2 regions of the Variovorax sp. SRS16 genome follow, and region 2 is predicted to be linked to the other one. Evidence: predicted binding sites of a transcription regulator. Region 2 holds the regulator's gene; the other holds the start of a gene.
The links. The regulator FNR, encoded in region 2, switches genes on or off when oxygen is low (the NO sensors DNR and NnrR bind a similar motif). The targets are predictions, from matches to a motif close to TTGATNNNNATCAA.
Positions count from the first base shown of each region.

Region 1: the regulator FNR is predicted to act here: its motif matches at 4,925-4,938, upstream of E5P2_RS38440 (universal stress protein).

Region 1 covers NZ_LR594668.1:142,008-148,601, forward strand. The annotation lists partial or broken gene E5P2_RS32845 (hypothetical protein) at 143-361, opposite strand; gene E5P2_RS32850 (universal stress protein) at 406-849, opposite strand; gene E5P2_RS32855 (IS5 family transposase) at 977-2,074, shown strand; gene E5P2_RS32860 (CBS domain-containing protein) at 2,219-2,923, opposite strand; gene E5P2_RS32865 (DUF488 domain-containing protein) at 2,920-3,402, opposite strand; gene E5P2_RS32870 (LysR family transcriptional regulator) at 3,587-4,477, shown strand; gene E5P2_RS38440 (universal stress protein) at 4,998-5,867, shown strand; partial or broken gene E5P2_RS32880 (IS6 family transposase) at 6,075-6,251, opposite strand; partial or broken gene E5P2_RS32885 (IS110 family transposase) at 6,330-6,594, shown strand, end outside.
Region 2 covers NZ_LR594666.1:2,202,942-2,209,535, forward strand. The annotation lists gene ccoO (cytochrome-c oxidase, cbb3-type subunit II) at 1-569, shown strand, start outside; gene E5P2_RS10665 (cbb3-type cytochrome oxidase subunit 3) at 581-718, shown strand; gene ccoP (cytochrome-c oxidase, cbb3-type subunit III) at 732-1,661, shown strand; gene ccoG (cytochrome c oxidase accessory protein CcoG) at 1,686-3,122, shown strand; gene E5P2_RS10680 (FixH family protein) at 3,138-3,413, shown strand; gene E5P2_RS10685 (hypothetical protein) at 3,418-3,663, shown strand; gene fnr (fumarate/nitrate reduction transcriptional regulator Fnr) at 3,644-4,363, opposite strand; gene hemN (oxygen-independent coproporphyrinogen III oxidase) at 4,487-5,905, shown strand; gene E5P2_RS10700 (sulfite exporter TauE/SafE family protein) at 5,908-6,594, shown strand, end outside.

The DNA.
Region 1 (6,594 bases), on a different replicon from region 2:
CTCAAGCCGCACTGCTGATAAGGACGGGGTGCGCGGATCTCATCAAGGCTGCGGGCGTGTATCGGTCGCCCACCAAGCAAGCCGAATACATGTGTGCAGACTGTTTCTCATCATCAACGAGAGCTTGCAAAAGGCGTCGGGTCCATACATGAAGGTAGTGAATGCGCAGCATCGTCTCGATCGCAAATGGCGGGCGACCCGTCTTGGCCCGCGGGCTGTACGGCTCAACGATCTGCACCAGCGCGCCCCAGGGCACCACCCGATCCATCCCATCGAGAAACTCGCGCTTGCGCGTCTTCTTGGTCGAAAGGTTCAGGCCCAGGCCGAGCTGATTCGGGGGAGTTACGCGTTTGGCAATCATGGGGCCAGATCATGCACATCGCGCGCCGATTTTGCAGACCATCCCTAACGGATAACCAGCACTGGCACCTTCGAATGAGCCAATACCTGGTCCGTCTTGCTGCCGATCGCCAAGCGTGCGAATCCCGAACGACGATGAGAAGCCATGACAATCAGGTCGCTGCCATGCTTGACCGCGGCTCCGACGATCGCGTCGGCAACGCAATCCGAGATCGCTATTGCTGTCGTCAGGCGTACTCCGTTCGCCTCGGCGAGTTCCACAAATACCTGCAGGGTCTGCTGTGCAGCGCCCACAGAGCGAGCCTCGGCACTGGCAATTTCGGCCGGCGAGAACGCCGCCATGCCGTCGAAGTAGTTCATCGCGTACCGTGGTACGACCTTGAGCGCCACCAGCTTCGCATGATGCTCGGCGGCCAGATCGATGGCTTCGTTCATCGCCTTGTCGGAAAAATCGGTACTGTCGACCGGTATGAGGATACTTTGAAACACAGCGCCTCTCTTCAATATTCATCAATCTGCAAAAGTCGACCTAGCAGGCTGCTGAAATACCTCACCGGATGGTCCCCCGAAATTGGGCCTGAGGCGTTGTCTTTGCAGACCCACGAAACCTGCTCCGATGCGCGGACCTGACACATTCACCGAAGGCTTGTTCACCATGAGACGGCTGGACGACTTCGTTCCTGCCGACCATCCGCTGCGCCGCATCCGGGTGATGGTCAACGAGGCGCTGGCCAAGATGGACGAGTTGTTCTCTCGGATGTACGAGGCCGACGTCAAGGGCGGCCGCCCGAGCATCGCGCCGGAGAAGCTGCTGCGCGCGATGTTGCTGCAGATCCTGTTCAGCATCCGCTCGGAGCGCCAGCTCATGGAGCAGACGCAATACAACATGTTGTTTCGCTGGTTCATCGGCCTGGCGATGGACGACGCGGTTTGGGTGCCGACGGTGTTCAGCAAGAATCGCCAGCGCCTGATCAAGCACGACGCAGTGGTCGCCTTCTTCAACGAAGTGCTGGAGACGGCCGAGAACAAGGATTGGTTGTCGGGTGAGCACTTCAGCGTCGACGGCACGTTGATTCAGGCCTGGGCCGGGCACAAGAGCTTCGTTCGCAAGGACGGTGACGACGGTGGCGGCAGTGGCGGGGACTTCAAGGGGCAGCGACGTAGCAACGAAACGCACGAGTCGAAGACGGATCCCGATTCGAAGCTGTACCGCAAGGGCAAGACGGCCAGCGAGCTGCGCTACATGGGTCACACGCTCACCGACAACCGTCACGGCCTGGTCGTCAACGCGATGGTCACGCAGGCCGACGGCTTCGCCGAACGGGAAGCGGCCAAGGTCATGATCAGGGACGCGCGCCAAGCCACCGCGAGTGCGGATACCGAGGTCACGCTCGGCGCCGACAAGGGCTATGACGCGGCCGAGTTCATCGAGGCGCTGCATTGCATGAAGGTCACGCCGCACGTCGCGCAGAACAAAGCGGGGCGTCGTTCGGCGGTGACCGACGAGATCGCCCGGAGCGAGGGCTATGCGATCTCGCAGCGCAAGCGAAAGCTCATCGAGCAGGGCTTCGGCTGGGCCAAGTTCGTCGGCCCCATCCGGCAGGTGATGGTGCGCGGCATCAAGAAGGTCGACCAGTTGTTCGTGCTGACGATGGCCGCCTACAACCTCGTGCGCATGCGGACCTTGGCAGAAGTCCGTCCGGTGGCCTCGTAGAGGGGAAACGGGAGCCGAGAACGGGCCCGCGAAGCGCGATAACGGTGACGGCAGCGAGCCTGAAACCCCGAAATCGTGCAACCGCCCACTTCAGGACGCCGGATGACTGCCGCGCGACTGGTACTTCAGCGGCCTGCTAGGGCTTCAAAACATCGGCTGCCAATCCCCGTATGTCATGCGCCTATCCTCGACGCTTCGTACACCCGGGATGTTCTCGGCGGCGATGCGCGCCGCCTCGCGATCGGATGTTCGCTGCACGACGCCAACGTAGCTCACGACGCCTTCCTGCACGAACACGTTCGACCATGTATCGGACCACCATGGCTGCGCGTTCAGCTCTGTCAGTAGCTGCTTGCGGATCGATTCGTCATCGACGCGTGACGTCGCGGAATCTGCAGCGAGGGCCGAGCTCTTCGAAAGTGCGCGTACGAGGTCGGCGCGGGTCACCAATCCGGCCATCTGTCCATTTCTCATCACCGGTATCCTGCGAATGTGACGCGCTTCGAAGATGACGGCGATCTGGGCCACGGGGGTATCGTCGGAAACTGAGACTACGTCCCGATTCATGATGTCTCTGGCGTGTCCCCCATGTGCCTTGACGTAGGCACCCGGCGCCGGATCCAGTCGCGTCAAGCGCTGCCACCAAGTTCGATAGTCGGTCCAGTGGTCAGTGCCGATCTCGTATCGATGGAGAAGATCCCCGTCACCGATGAGACCTACCACCTTCCCATCTTCGACGACCGGCACACCGCTGATGCGATGCACCAGGAGTACCTCGACGATCTCGTGCAGACTCGCGTCCGGCCTGACCGAAATGACAGGCGTGGTCATGATGTCGCTGGCTTTCATGGTTGCGCTCCTTTGCGTATGCGGCGCGAGAAGCGCCTTTCGATGATGGTGTCGCGCAGCACGACACAATGACTGTGCAGGATGTCGCTCGCATCGCAGAGCAGCGTGAGCTGTCCGCGCGTTCGAAGCTCCACCAGCAGATCCAACAGGTCTTCATGCAATTGAATCTCGGCTCTGTACCGCAGCGAGAAGGCTGGCCACCTGCTCGGATCGCTCCCGTACCAGCTTTGCAGGCGCGTGCTGGGTGCGACCTCCTTGAGCCACAGATCGGTAATCAAACCTTCTCGGGCCAAGCCCCGAGGCCAGTGCCGATCAACCAACACGCGCATGCCATCGTCGACTGCCGGATTTTCCCGAGCTGACTTGACAGCGAGCGTACGCCTCGAGCGGCCATGAGGCAGTGCTCGAACGGACGGTGGTGGCCCTGAAAGACGCGTGAGCAAGGTGGTCAACATAGGCCTCTCTGCCTGGGGTTTCATATATCGATGGTTTTTCGTCAACAAGCCAGCCGACCGGCGATTGCCCGAAGTTTGGGCGCTGCTCTCGATGTGCGGGCGTTTTGAGGATCTCTTGAGTCAATCCTGATCCTGTCGTCAATCAAAGTAAAACGACATTTATTGCCAGATAAATGCAATACTTTCGCATTTAATGATAGGAGAGCGCATGGACCTCATCCTGGCTCAGACTTTTCTTGAAATCGTGCACACGCGCAGCTTTCTGCGCGCCGCCGAGCAGTTGCATGTGACCCCTACCTCGGTAAGCGCCCGGGTGCGCACCTTGGAGGAGTTGCTAGGCCGCGTCCTCTTCGTCAGAAACAAAGCTGGCGCCGCGCTGACGCCGGCAGGCGAGCAATTCCTGCCGCACGCGACGAGCTTGATACAGGTTTGGGAGCGGGCACGCCACCAGGTTGCGGTGCCAACCGGACGACGCGCCGTGCTCTCTGTGGGCTGCGATGTCAGCCTCTGGGATCCGCTCTTGCTGCAGTGGCTCCTGTGGATGCGGTCAGCGGCAGGACATTTGGCCATCCGCACGGAAGTTGGAGTCCCTGCCGAACTGCTCGACAAGACCGCCTCCGGTGTCTTGGACATCGCCATCGTCTACGCGCCGCAGCAACGTCCCGGCCTTCGCGTCGAACTGTTGATCGAGGAAAAGCTCGTCATGGTCACCACTTCGAAACGCCCGCGGATTCCCAGCCCATTGGACTACGTCTACGTCGACTGGGGATCAGACTTCGCCACTCAGCATTGGCTCGCGTATCCGGGCCTGTCCAATGCTGCCGTCAGGGCGGGGTTGGGGCCGCTTGGGCGGGAGTACCTTCTGGAAGCCGGAGGTACTGGATACTTTCGCCTCGATGTCGTGCGAACTCACCTTGAAACTGGTCGTTTGCGAAGGGTGCCGGATACGCCTGAATTTCTGTACCCGGCCTATGCAGTCTATGCAGTCGGCGCCGACCCAAAGCTCGTGAATCCGGCGCTGGCTGGCTTAAGACAAGTGACCAGGCCGCGACAACCACCAGCCAGCCCCGCTCGTTCGCGCACGAGATCACGCGCTTGACCGTCGGCGCGGTTTCCTCAGAGCAGGTCGGCCCGAGCCCTCGCCCAACTGAGCCATCGTGAATCTCTATCTGGCAGGGAGTGTGTGGGCTTGGTTGCCGATGGCGCTCCGGTTTCGTAAGATGCCCTCATGACTTTCCTAGATGTCTCCCTCGGCACATTTGCAGCTGTCTTGCCTCTCCTGACAGGGACGATTGTGTTGGCCCGAATGGCGGCAGGTGCGGCGAGGTTTCGTCAGCTGGCCGCACATTCCTCTGCCCGGCGATTCGCTTCTCCCTTCTCAGCGCAATCCATCAATCGCCGGGCCTAAACCCCGCGCGATAAGTTTGAAGGTGGGCTCCATCGCTCACCGGCGCGCACACGCATGGCGATGAATGCGCGGTGAAAGTCGCTGCGTTTCCGTTCCAGCCCAAAGTCAGCGTCGATCACACAACCTGAATCGGGGCGTTTCATTCTCGTCAACCAGTCGCTCCGTGCAGTGCGAGAGGTAGGTTTTTGCTCGTCCAGGAATGACCATGATCATGAATTCAATACTTGCCATCACGGACTTCTCGACGCAAGGAGAGCAAGCCCTGGAACGTGCTGCGCTTGTTGCCGTCGAGCGCCGCGCCCAGCTTCGAATCATGTACTTCGTCGAGGTGCCGAATCTGAATCTTCCGGACCCTTTCGAGCGCCTCGCGCAGCGCGCACGACAGCTGGCTCGACGCCATGGCATCATCGTTGACGCCGTATCCCGTACTGGTGGAACCGTGGATCACGTCGTGGAAGAGGGAACTTGTGCCGACCTGCTTGTCATCGACCAGCGAAGCCGGCGCAACCTCAAGACGTTCTGGCAAGGGACAATAGTCGACCAACTGATGCGTCGTTGCCGATGCCCGGTGCTCGTGGTCAAAAGAGAGGCATCCCGACCGTACGGCCACGCGCTTGTTGCCGTCGACTTCAGCACAGAATCGAAGGAACTGGTGAGATACGCCTGTGCCTTCGTCGAATCGGAGCTCGAGCTCTTTCATTCCCAGACTACGCTGACCGAAACTGAAGAGTTTCGGCAGCACGCGCAGAGTTGGCTGTCCCGGCTTACGGAGCCGTTCGATACGCGTAAGAACCGGGTGACGTCCGTCGTTGGGCACGGAGATCCTGCGCGCCAAACCGCCATCCAACAGGAGGGCATTGGGGCTGACTTGGTTTTTGTCTGCAAGATCAAGCATTCGACGCTTGTCCACTTTCTATCCGGCAGTTTCGCGCAGCGGCTCTTGAGCTTGGCCACAAGCGATGTCCTGGTCATGCCCCATGGCCATCGCGCATCCTCACGCGCCGAGGCGAAGCGCAGGATCGGCGCTGAGCCAAAAGAAAATCGGGTCTCATTCCCTGTCGTCAGGCGAAGGGCGCTTTGACCAAGTTGTCATCCATGGGCCAATAGCGCCCGAGGCAGCCAGGTCGGTGCTGTCGCGGCAATGCCGCACGGTAACCTGCGGCGAGAAGAAAAGCGAAGCTCCAGCGAGGATCGACGCTCTGGGCAAGGTGATCAAGCGAATGCACTATTCGTTGGGGCTTTGTCACGTTAGCGATGGCGGGTTGAAAAAGGGCTGGAGGTGGATCTCTCAGAAGGCGGCGCACGGATTTTGGGCGACGTCGGTGCAAAGGCGCCAGGCGTCGAAGCGCGCGGCCAGTTGCTTGCGGTAGAGCGATGCGCGCAACAGATGGTGCTTGAGCGCGAAGTGCTGGCGGATGGGACCGAAGCTCGAGAGAAAGGCCTGCGAGCGCTCGGGCCGGCGAAAGATGCTATGTGGGACTACCCGAGCGAGACCCGGTTAGCTAAAACGGGATCTCTCAACCTCTACGCAAAGGAGCCGGAAATGTCGACAACCCAAGCAGTCCCACAAATCAAGGACACGGCGATCGCGGGCGACCTGTACATGAGCTTCGAGCTCGGCGACAAGAAGTGGACGTTGACGGCGAGCGGTGGCGGCCGCGGCCCGAGCCGATACAACGTGGACGCCGGCGACACGGCCGCAGTTGCGCACTGCATCGTCAAGGCCCGGGAGCGTTGCAAGCTCGAGCCGCAGGCCCAGGTGCACTCGTGCTACGAAGCCGGTCGCGACGGCTGGTGGCTGCACCGCT
Region 2 (6,594 bases):
TCCTGATGATCGTGCTCATCCTGCTGGTGGTCGCCATCGGCGGTGCCGTGGAGATCGTTCCGCTGTTCTTCCAGAAATCGACCACCGAGCCGATCGCCGGACTGAAGCCCTACACCGCGCTGCAACTCGCCGGCCGGGACATCTACCAGCGCGAGGGTTGCTACAACTGCCATTCGCAGATGATCCGGCCCTTCCGTTCGGAGACCCTGCGCTATGGCCACTACTCGGTGGCCGGCGAGTTCGCCTACGACCACCCGTTCCAGTGGGGCAGCAAGCGCACCGGCCCCGACCTGCAGCGCGTCGGCGGCAAGTACAGCGACGAGTGGCATCGGATCCACCTGATCAATCCGCGCGACCTGGTGCCCGAATCGAACATGCCGGCCTACGCGTGGCTCGAGAAGTCCAAGGTCGACGCCGAGGTCATGCCGGCGCACATGCGCGCATTGCGGCGCGTCGGCGTCCCCTACACGGACCAGGAGATCGCTTCGGCCTCGAAGGATGTCGCGGGCAAGACCGAGCTGGAGGCGGTGGTCGCCTACCTTCAATCGCTGGGCCTGTCGCTCAAGTAAGGAACAAGCTCATGGATATCACCACCCTGCGCGTCGCGGCCACAGTGGCCTGCTTCGTCGTGTTCATCGGCATCCTGGTCTGGACCTTCTCGCGCCGCAATACGCGGCGCTTCGAGGAAGCGGCACGGCTTCCGTTCGAGCAGGACTAGGCGGAGCGCTTCGATGAACGACTTCATCAACGTCTTCTGGGCCAACTACGTGGCCGGTGCGGCCGTCCTCAGCATCCTGGCGTGCGCCTTGCTGTTGTGGCTCACCGCGCGCAAGAAGGTGGTGGCGAACGACGACAACACGACCGGCCACGTATGGGACGAGGACCTGCGCGAGGCCAACAATCCGCTGCCGATGTGGTGGGTCGGGCTGTTCGTGATCACCATCGTCTTCGGCTTGGCCTATCTGGCCTTCTTTCCCGGCCTGGGCAGCTTCGGCGGCAGACTCGGCTGGAGCGCGGCCGGACAGTACCAGAGCGAGGTCGCCGACGCAGACAAGGCGCTGGCACCGATCTATGCAGCCTTCACGGCCATGCCGGTGGAGCAGATCGCCGGGGACCCGAAAGGCATGGCCATCGGCGAGCGTCTGTTCATGAACAACTGCGCACAGTGTCACGGCTCGGATGCGCGCGGCAGCAAGGGCTTCCCGAACCTGACGGACAAGGACTGGCTGTACGGCGGGACGCCCGACAAGATCATCGAGACCATCACCCATGGTCGGACGGGCAACATGCCGCCGATGGCCGCGGCCGTCGGCTCGCCCGAGGATGTCAAGAATCTTGCCCAGTACGTGCTGAGCCTTTCCGGCAACTCGACCGATTCGGTTCGAGCCGGCCTGGGCAAATCGCATTTCACCGTTTGCGCGGCCTGCCACGGTATTGGCGGCGTGGGCAGCCAGGACATCGGTGCCCCGCGCCTGAACGACAACATCTGGCTGCACGGCTTTGGACAGGAAGCGATCGTCGAGATGATCAACAACGGCAAGCACAACGTCATGCCGGCGCAGGAGGGACGGCTCACCGAGGCGCAGATCAAGGTGGTTGCATCGTATGTGTGGGGCCTGTCGAACACGCCTGCGCCGAAGCCTGCGCTTCCTGGCAACTGATCGGCTCGCCTGCGAATGCCCCGCATGACACGGCCAGCCGCTTCCCCCAAGGTGATTCCCATCGCGCCGGCGGCAGCAGATGCCGGCAGCGGCCGCCTTTACGAGTCGTCCAGGAAGATCTACCCGCGCAACGTGCAGGGGCGGTTCATGCGCTGGCGCTGGGCGATGGTTTTCGCGACGCAGCTGTTCTTCTATCTGATGCCGTGGCTGCAATGGGGCGGCCGGCAGATCCTGTTGTTCGATCTCGCGGCACGCCGCTTCTACATCTTCGGTCTGGTCCTCTATCCGCAGGACCTGATCTATCTGTCGGGGCTGCTGGTGCTGAGCGCGCTTTCGCTGTTCCTGTTCACTGCGGTGGCGGGGCGGCTCTGGTGCGGTTTTGCCTGTCCGCAGACGGTCTACACCGAGATCTTCATGTGGGTGGAGCAGAAGATCGAGGGCAATCGGATCGCGCGCATGCGCCTGGACGGCGAGGCCTTCTCTGCGGAGAAGCTGGTCAAGAAGTGGTTCAAGCATGTGGTCTGGCTGGGCATCGCGATGTGGACCGGCTTTACCTTCGTGGGCTACTTCACGCCGATCCGCGAGCTGGGTCTCGCGTTCCTGCAGACACGCATGGGATCGTGGGAGGTGTTCTGGGTGTTCTTCTACGGTCTTGCGACCTACGGCAACGCCGGCTTCATGCGCGAGCAGGTGTGCAAGTACATGTGCCCCTATGCGCGATTCCAGAGCGCGATGTTCGACTCCGACACCCTGATCGTGAGCTATGACGCCGCTCGCGGCGAGCCGCGCGGCGTGCACGCCAAGGGACAGGATGCACGGGCGCTGGGCCTGGGCGACTGCATCGATTGCGGGCTGTGCGTGCAGGTCTGCCCGGTCGGGATCGACATCCGCCAGGGCCTGCAGTACGAGTGCATCGGCTGCGGACTGTGCGTCGATGCATGCAACACCGTCATGGATCGCATGGCGCAGCCGCGCGGGCTCATCCGCTACGCCACGGAGAACGGCATGAAGAAGGGTTGGACGGCGGCCCAGGTGCTGCGCCGCGTTCTCCGTCCCCGGGTACTGGTCTATGGCTTCGTGCTGCTGGCGCTGGCCATCGGTCTTCTTGCGAGCCTGGTGGTGCGCATGCCCTTGAAGGTCGATGTCGTGCGCGACCGGGGTTCGCTCGCGCGCCTCGTCGAAGGCGGCCGCCTCGAGAACGTCTATCGGCTGCAGATCATGAACGCGACCGAGAGGCCGCAGGTCTACCGGATCGCGGCCGAGGGCGGGCTGCAGGGGCTCGCAGTGGCCTCGGACGACAGCGTCAAGGTCGACGCGGCGCAATCGCGCTGGGTGGCGGTGCGGTTGCAGATCCCCGCGGACCGGGCGCCGGTCGGCTCGCACACGGTCTATTTCGACGTGCGAACGGCCGATGGCAGCGCGCATGTGTCCGAAAAAGCCGTATTTCTGGTTCCACGTTAAGCTCCGGAGGACAGCATGTCATCGATCGAGAAGCCACCCATTCGCCCCCCAGGCTGGTGGAAATATCCGCTGGTATGGCTTGTGATGGGTCTGCCGGCCGCAGTCGTGGTGGCCAGCCTCGCATCGGCTTGGCTGGCGGTGCATACGACAGACTCGGTGGTCGACGAGGACTACTACCAGAAGGGCGTCGACATCAATCGCGCGCTGGCTGCGAGGACGCTGGTTCCCGCCGAGACGGGGCGCAACCATGCCGTGACGCCGGCAGGCGTCCTGCCGGCGCGGAGGCCTTGAAGCGATGAGCCCGCAACGCTGGATGTGTGTGTTGTGGCCGGCCTTCCTGATGGCCTGCGTCTGCGAATTCGCGGTGTTCGCACTGTGGGATCCGGGCGAACTCTACTGGCGCAGCGGGAGTGCCGACTTCACGCGGCAGACGCTCTACGCGGGCGGATTCTTCCTCTTCTGGCTGCTCGGTATCGGATCGAGCGCGCTGACGATCTGGCTCGCGCTGCCGCCGGCCGATTTCAATCGCCAGCGCGATTGAAGACTCGCTGGAGCGCATCGGCATCGACGATGCGCAGATGGCGTTGGCGAACCTGCAGGATGCCGTCGTCCATGAACTTCGACAGGGTGCGGCTCACGGTCTCGAGCTTCAGGCCGAGGTAGCTGCCGATCTCCTCGCGCGTCATGCGAAGCACCAGCTCCGACTCCGAGAATCCGCGCGCGTGCAGCCGCCGCACCAGATTCAGCAGGAAGGCGGCGAGCCGTTCTTCCGCACGCATGCTTCCCAGCAGCAGCATCACGCCGTGCTCGCGCACGATCTCGCGGCTCATGATCTGGTGCACGTGGCGCTGCAGCGCGCTCACTTCGCGCGAAAGCGCCTCGATCCGCTCGAAGGGCATGACGCAGACTTCGGCGTCTTCCAGCGCCACGGCGTCGCAGGTGTGCCGGTCGTTCACGATGCCGTCCAGGCCGATGATCTCGCCGGCCATCTGGAAGCCGGTGACCTGATCCCGCCCGTCCTCGGTCGTGATGCGGGTCTTGAACACGCCCGTGCGGATCGCATAGAGCGACGTGAACTTCTCGCCGGCGCGAAACAATGCCTCGCGGCGCCGCACCTTGCGACGCTTGGCAACGATGTCGTCGATGCGCTGCAGTTCGGCGGGCTCCAGGCCCACCGGCATGCAGAGCGTCCGCAGGTTGCAGTTCGAACAGGCAACCTTGATGTTGTCGGTGCTGGTCATGATGAGGTCCGTTCGTTTGCGCGATTCTGGGTCGCGCAAACGAACGGAGGATTGACGTGCGTCAAGGCCCGCAAGGCGGACCGGCGGCACATTGGCGCATTGCAATCGTCAGGTCGCTTCGCGATGTCCTCGAACCCCGCCCTATTTCGCGCCGCAGCGGTCCGGCCGCTGGTTTCTCCTGCTGTCCTGCAGCGCTTCGACATCGCGGGTCCGCGCTATACCTCCTATCCCACGGCGGATCGCTTCGTGGACGCCTTTGATGCAGCGGACTACGCGCAGGCCCTGCGACAGCGGCGCAGCGCCGGCGCGCACGCGCTGCCGCTCTCCCTGTACGTGCACATCCCCTTTTGCGAGTCTCTCTGCTACTACTGTGCGTGCAACAAGATCGTCACGCGGCATCACGATCGCGCGCGCCAGTACCTGGACGGCTTGACACGCGAGGCGCAGCTGCAGGCCGCTCAGCTCGGTCGCGGGGCCCTCGTCAGCCAGCTGCATCTGGGCGGCGGCACGCCCACCTTCCTGTGCGATGCCGAGCTCGACAGGCTCATGGACGTGTTGCGCAACGCATTCACATTCATGCCGGACCGCGAGCAGTCGATCGAGATCGACCCCCGCACCGTGGATGCCGAACGCCTGGCGCACCTGGCGGAACTTGGCTTCAACCGCTTGAGTTTCGGTGTGCAGGACTTCGATCCGGACGTGCAGCAAGCGGTTCACCGGATGCAGCCCGCGGCTCAGGTCTTCGAGTTGATGGCTGCGGCGCGCGCATTGCACTTCGCATCGATCAACGTCGATCTCATCCTTGGCCTGCCCCTGCAGACAGCCGTCTCGTTCGATCGCACGCTGGAACGGATCCAGGAACTGCGCCCCGACCGCGTCGCGCTGTACGCCTATGCGCATCTGCCGGACCGCTTCAAGCCGCAGCGCCGCATCGACGTGAACGATCTGCCGGCGCCTGCGGTCAGGATGCAGATGCTGTCGCGCGCGATCGACGCACTGACGGCGGCAGGCTATGTCTACATCGGCATGGACCATTTCGCGCTGCCCGACGACACTCTGGCCGTGGCCAGGCGCCAGGGCCGGCTGCATCGCAACTTCCAGGGTTACAGCACGCAGCCCGACTGCGACCTCGTGGCCCTCGGCGTGTCGGCCATCGGGCGCATCGGCGCCACCTACAGCCAGAACGCCAGGACGCTGGCCGAGTACTACGACCATCTGAACCAGGGCCGGCTCCCCGTCGTGCGCGGACTGGCGCTGACGCGCGACGACCTGGTTCGACGCTCGGTCATCCTGGCCCTGATGTGCCAGGGCCGGGTGGACTTCGAGGCGATGAGCATGGCCCACCTGTTCGACTTCCGCGACTACTTCGCGCCGGAGTTCGCGGCGCTCGGGCCGCTGGTGGCGCAGGGGCTCGTCAATCTGACCGATCACGACATCGAGGTCACGCCGACGGGCTGGTACTTCGTGCGTGCCGTTGCGATGGTGTTCGACCGCTACCTTCAGGCGGATCGGAACCGGGGCCGGTTCTCGCGCATCGTCTGAGCATGCCGTCCTCTCTGGCCAGCGCTGCGCTGCTGATGGGATTGGTGGGCGGTCCGCATTGCGTGGCGATGTGCGGCGCGGGATGTGCCGGCGTGATTCGCCTGGTGCGTGCGGGCGCTCCCGCCGCCGTGGCCGACGCCGCGCCGGCGCGGCGCGGCGCGGTGCGAGCCGCTGCCTTTCACCTGGGCCGGATCGCGAGCTATGCCGTTGCCGGCGCGGCGACGGCAACTGCGACCCAGGGACTGGCGTTTGCAAGCGCGCAGGTGGCCGCCTTGCGGCCGCTGTGGATCATGTTTCATGCCTGCGTGCTGGCATGGGGCGCGCTGCTCATGCTGCACGGGCGGCAACCACTCTGGGCCCATCGCATCGGCCGGACAGTGGGTGGCCGCCTGCAGCCGTTGACCGCTTCGACCGCGGGTGTGCTGGCGACAGGCGCACTGTGGGTCTTGATGCCCTGCGGCCTGCTGTACTCCGCATTGCTGGTCGCCAGCCTCGCCGATACGGCATGGCAAGGAGCCGTCACCATGGCCCTGTTTGCGCTGGGCGGCGCCATCTCGCTGATTGCGGCGCCGTGGCTTTGGCAGCGCTTGCGCTGGCATGTCGGCCGTCTGCGCGTCGACTGGGCGAACCGGCTTGCCGGTCTGGTTCTGTCCATCATCGCGGCGCAAGCATTGCGGATGGACATCACC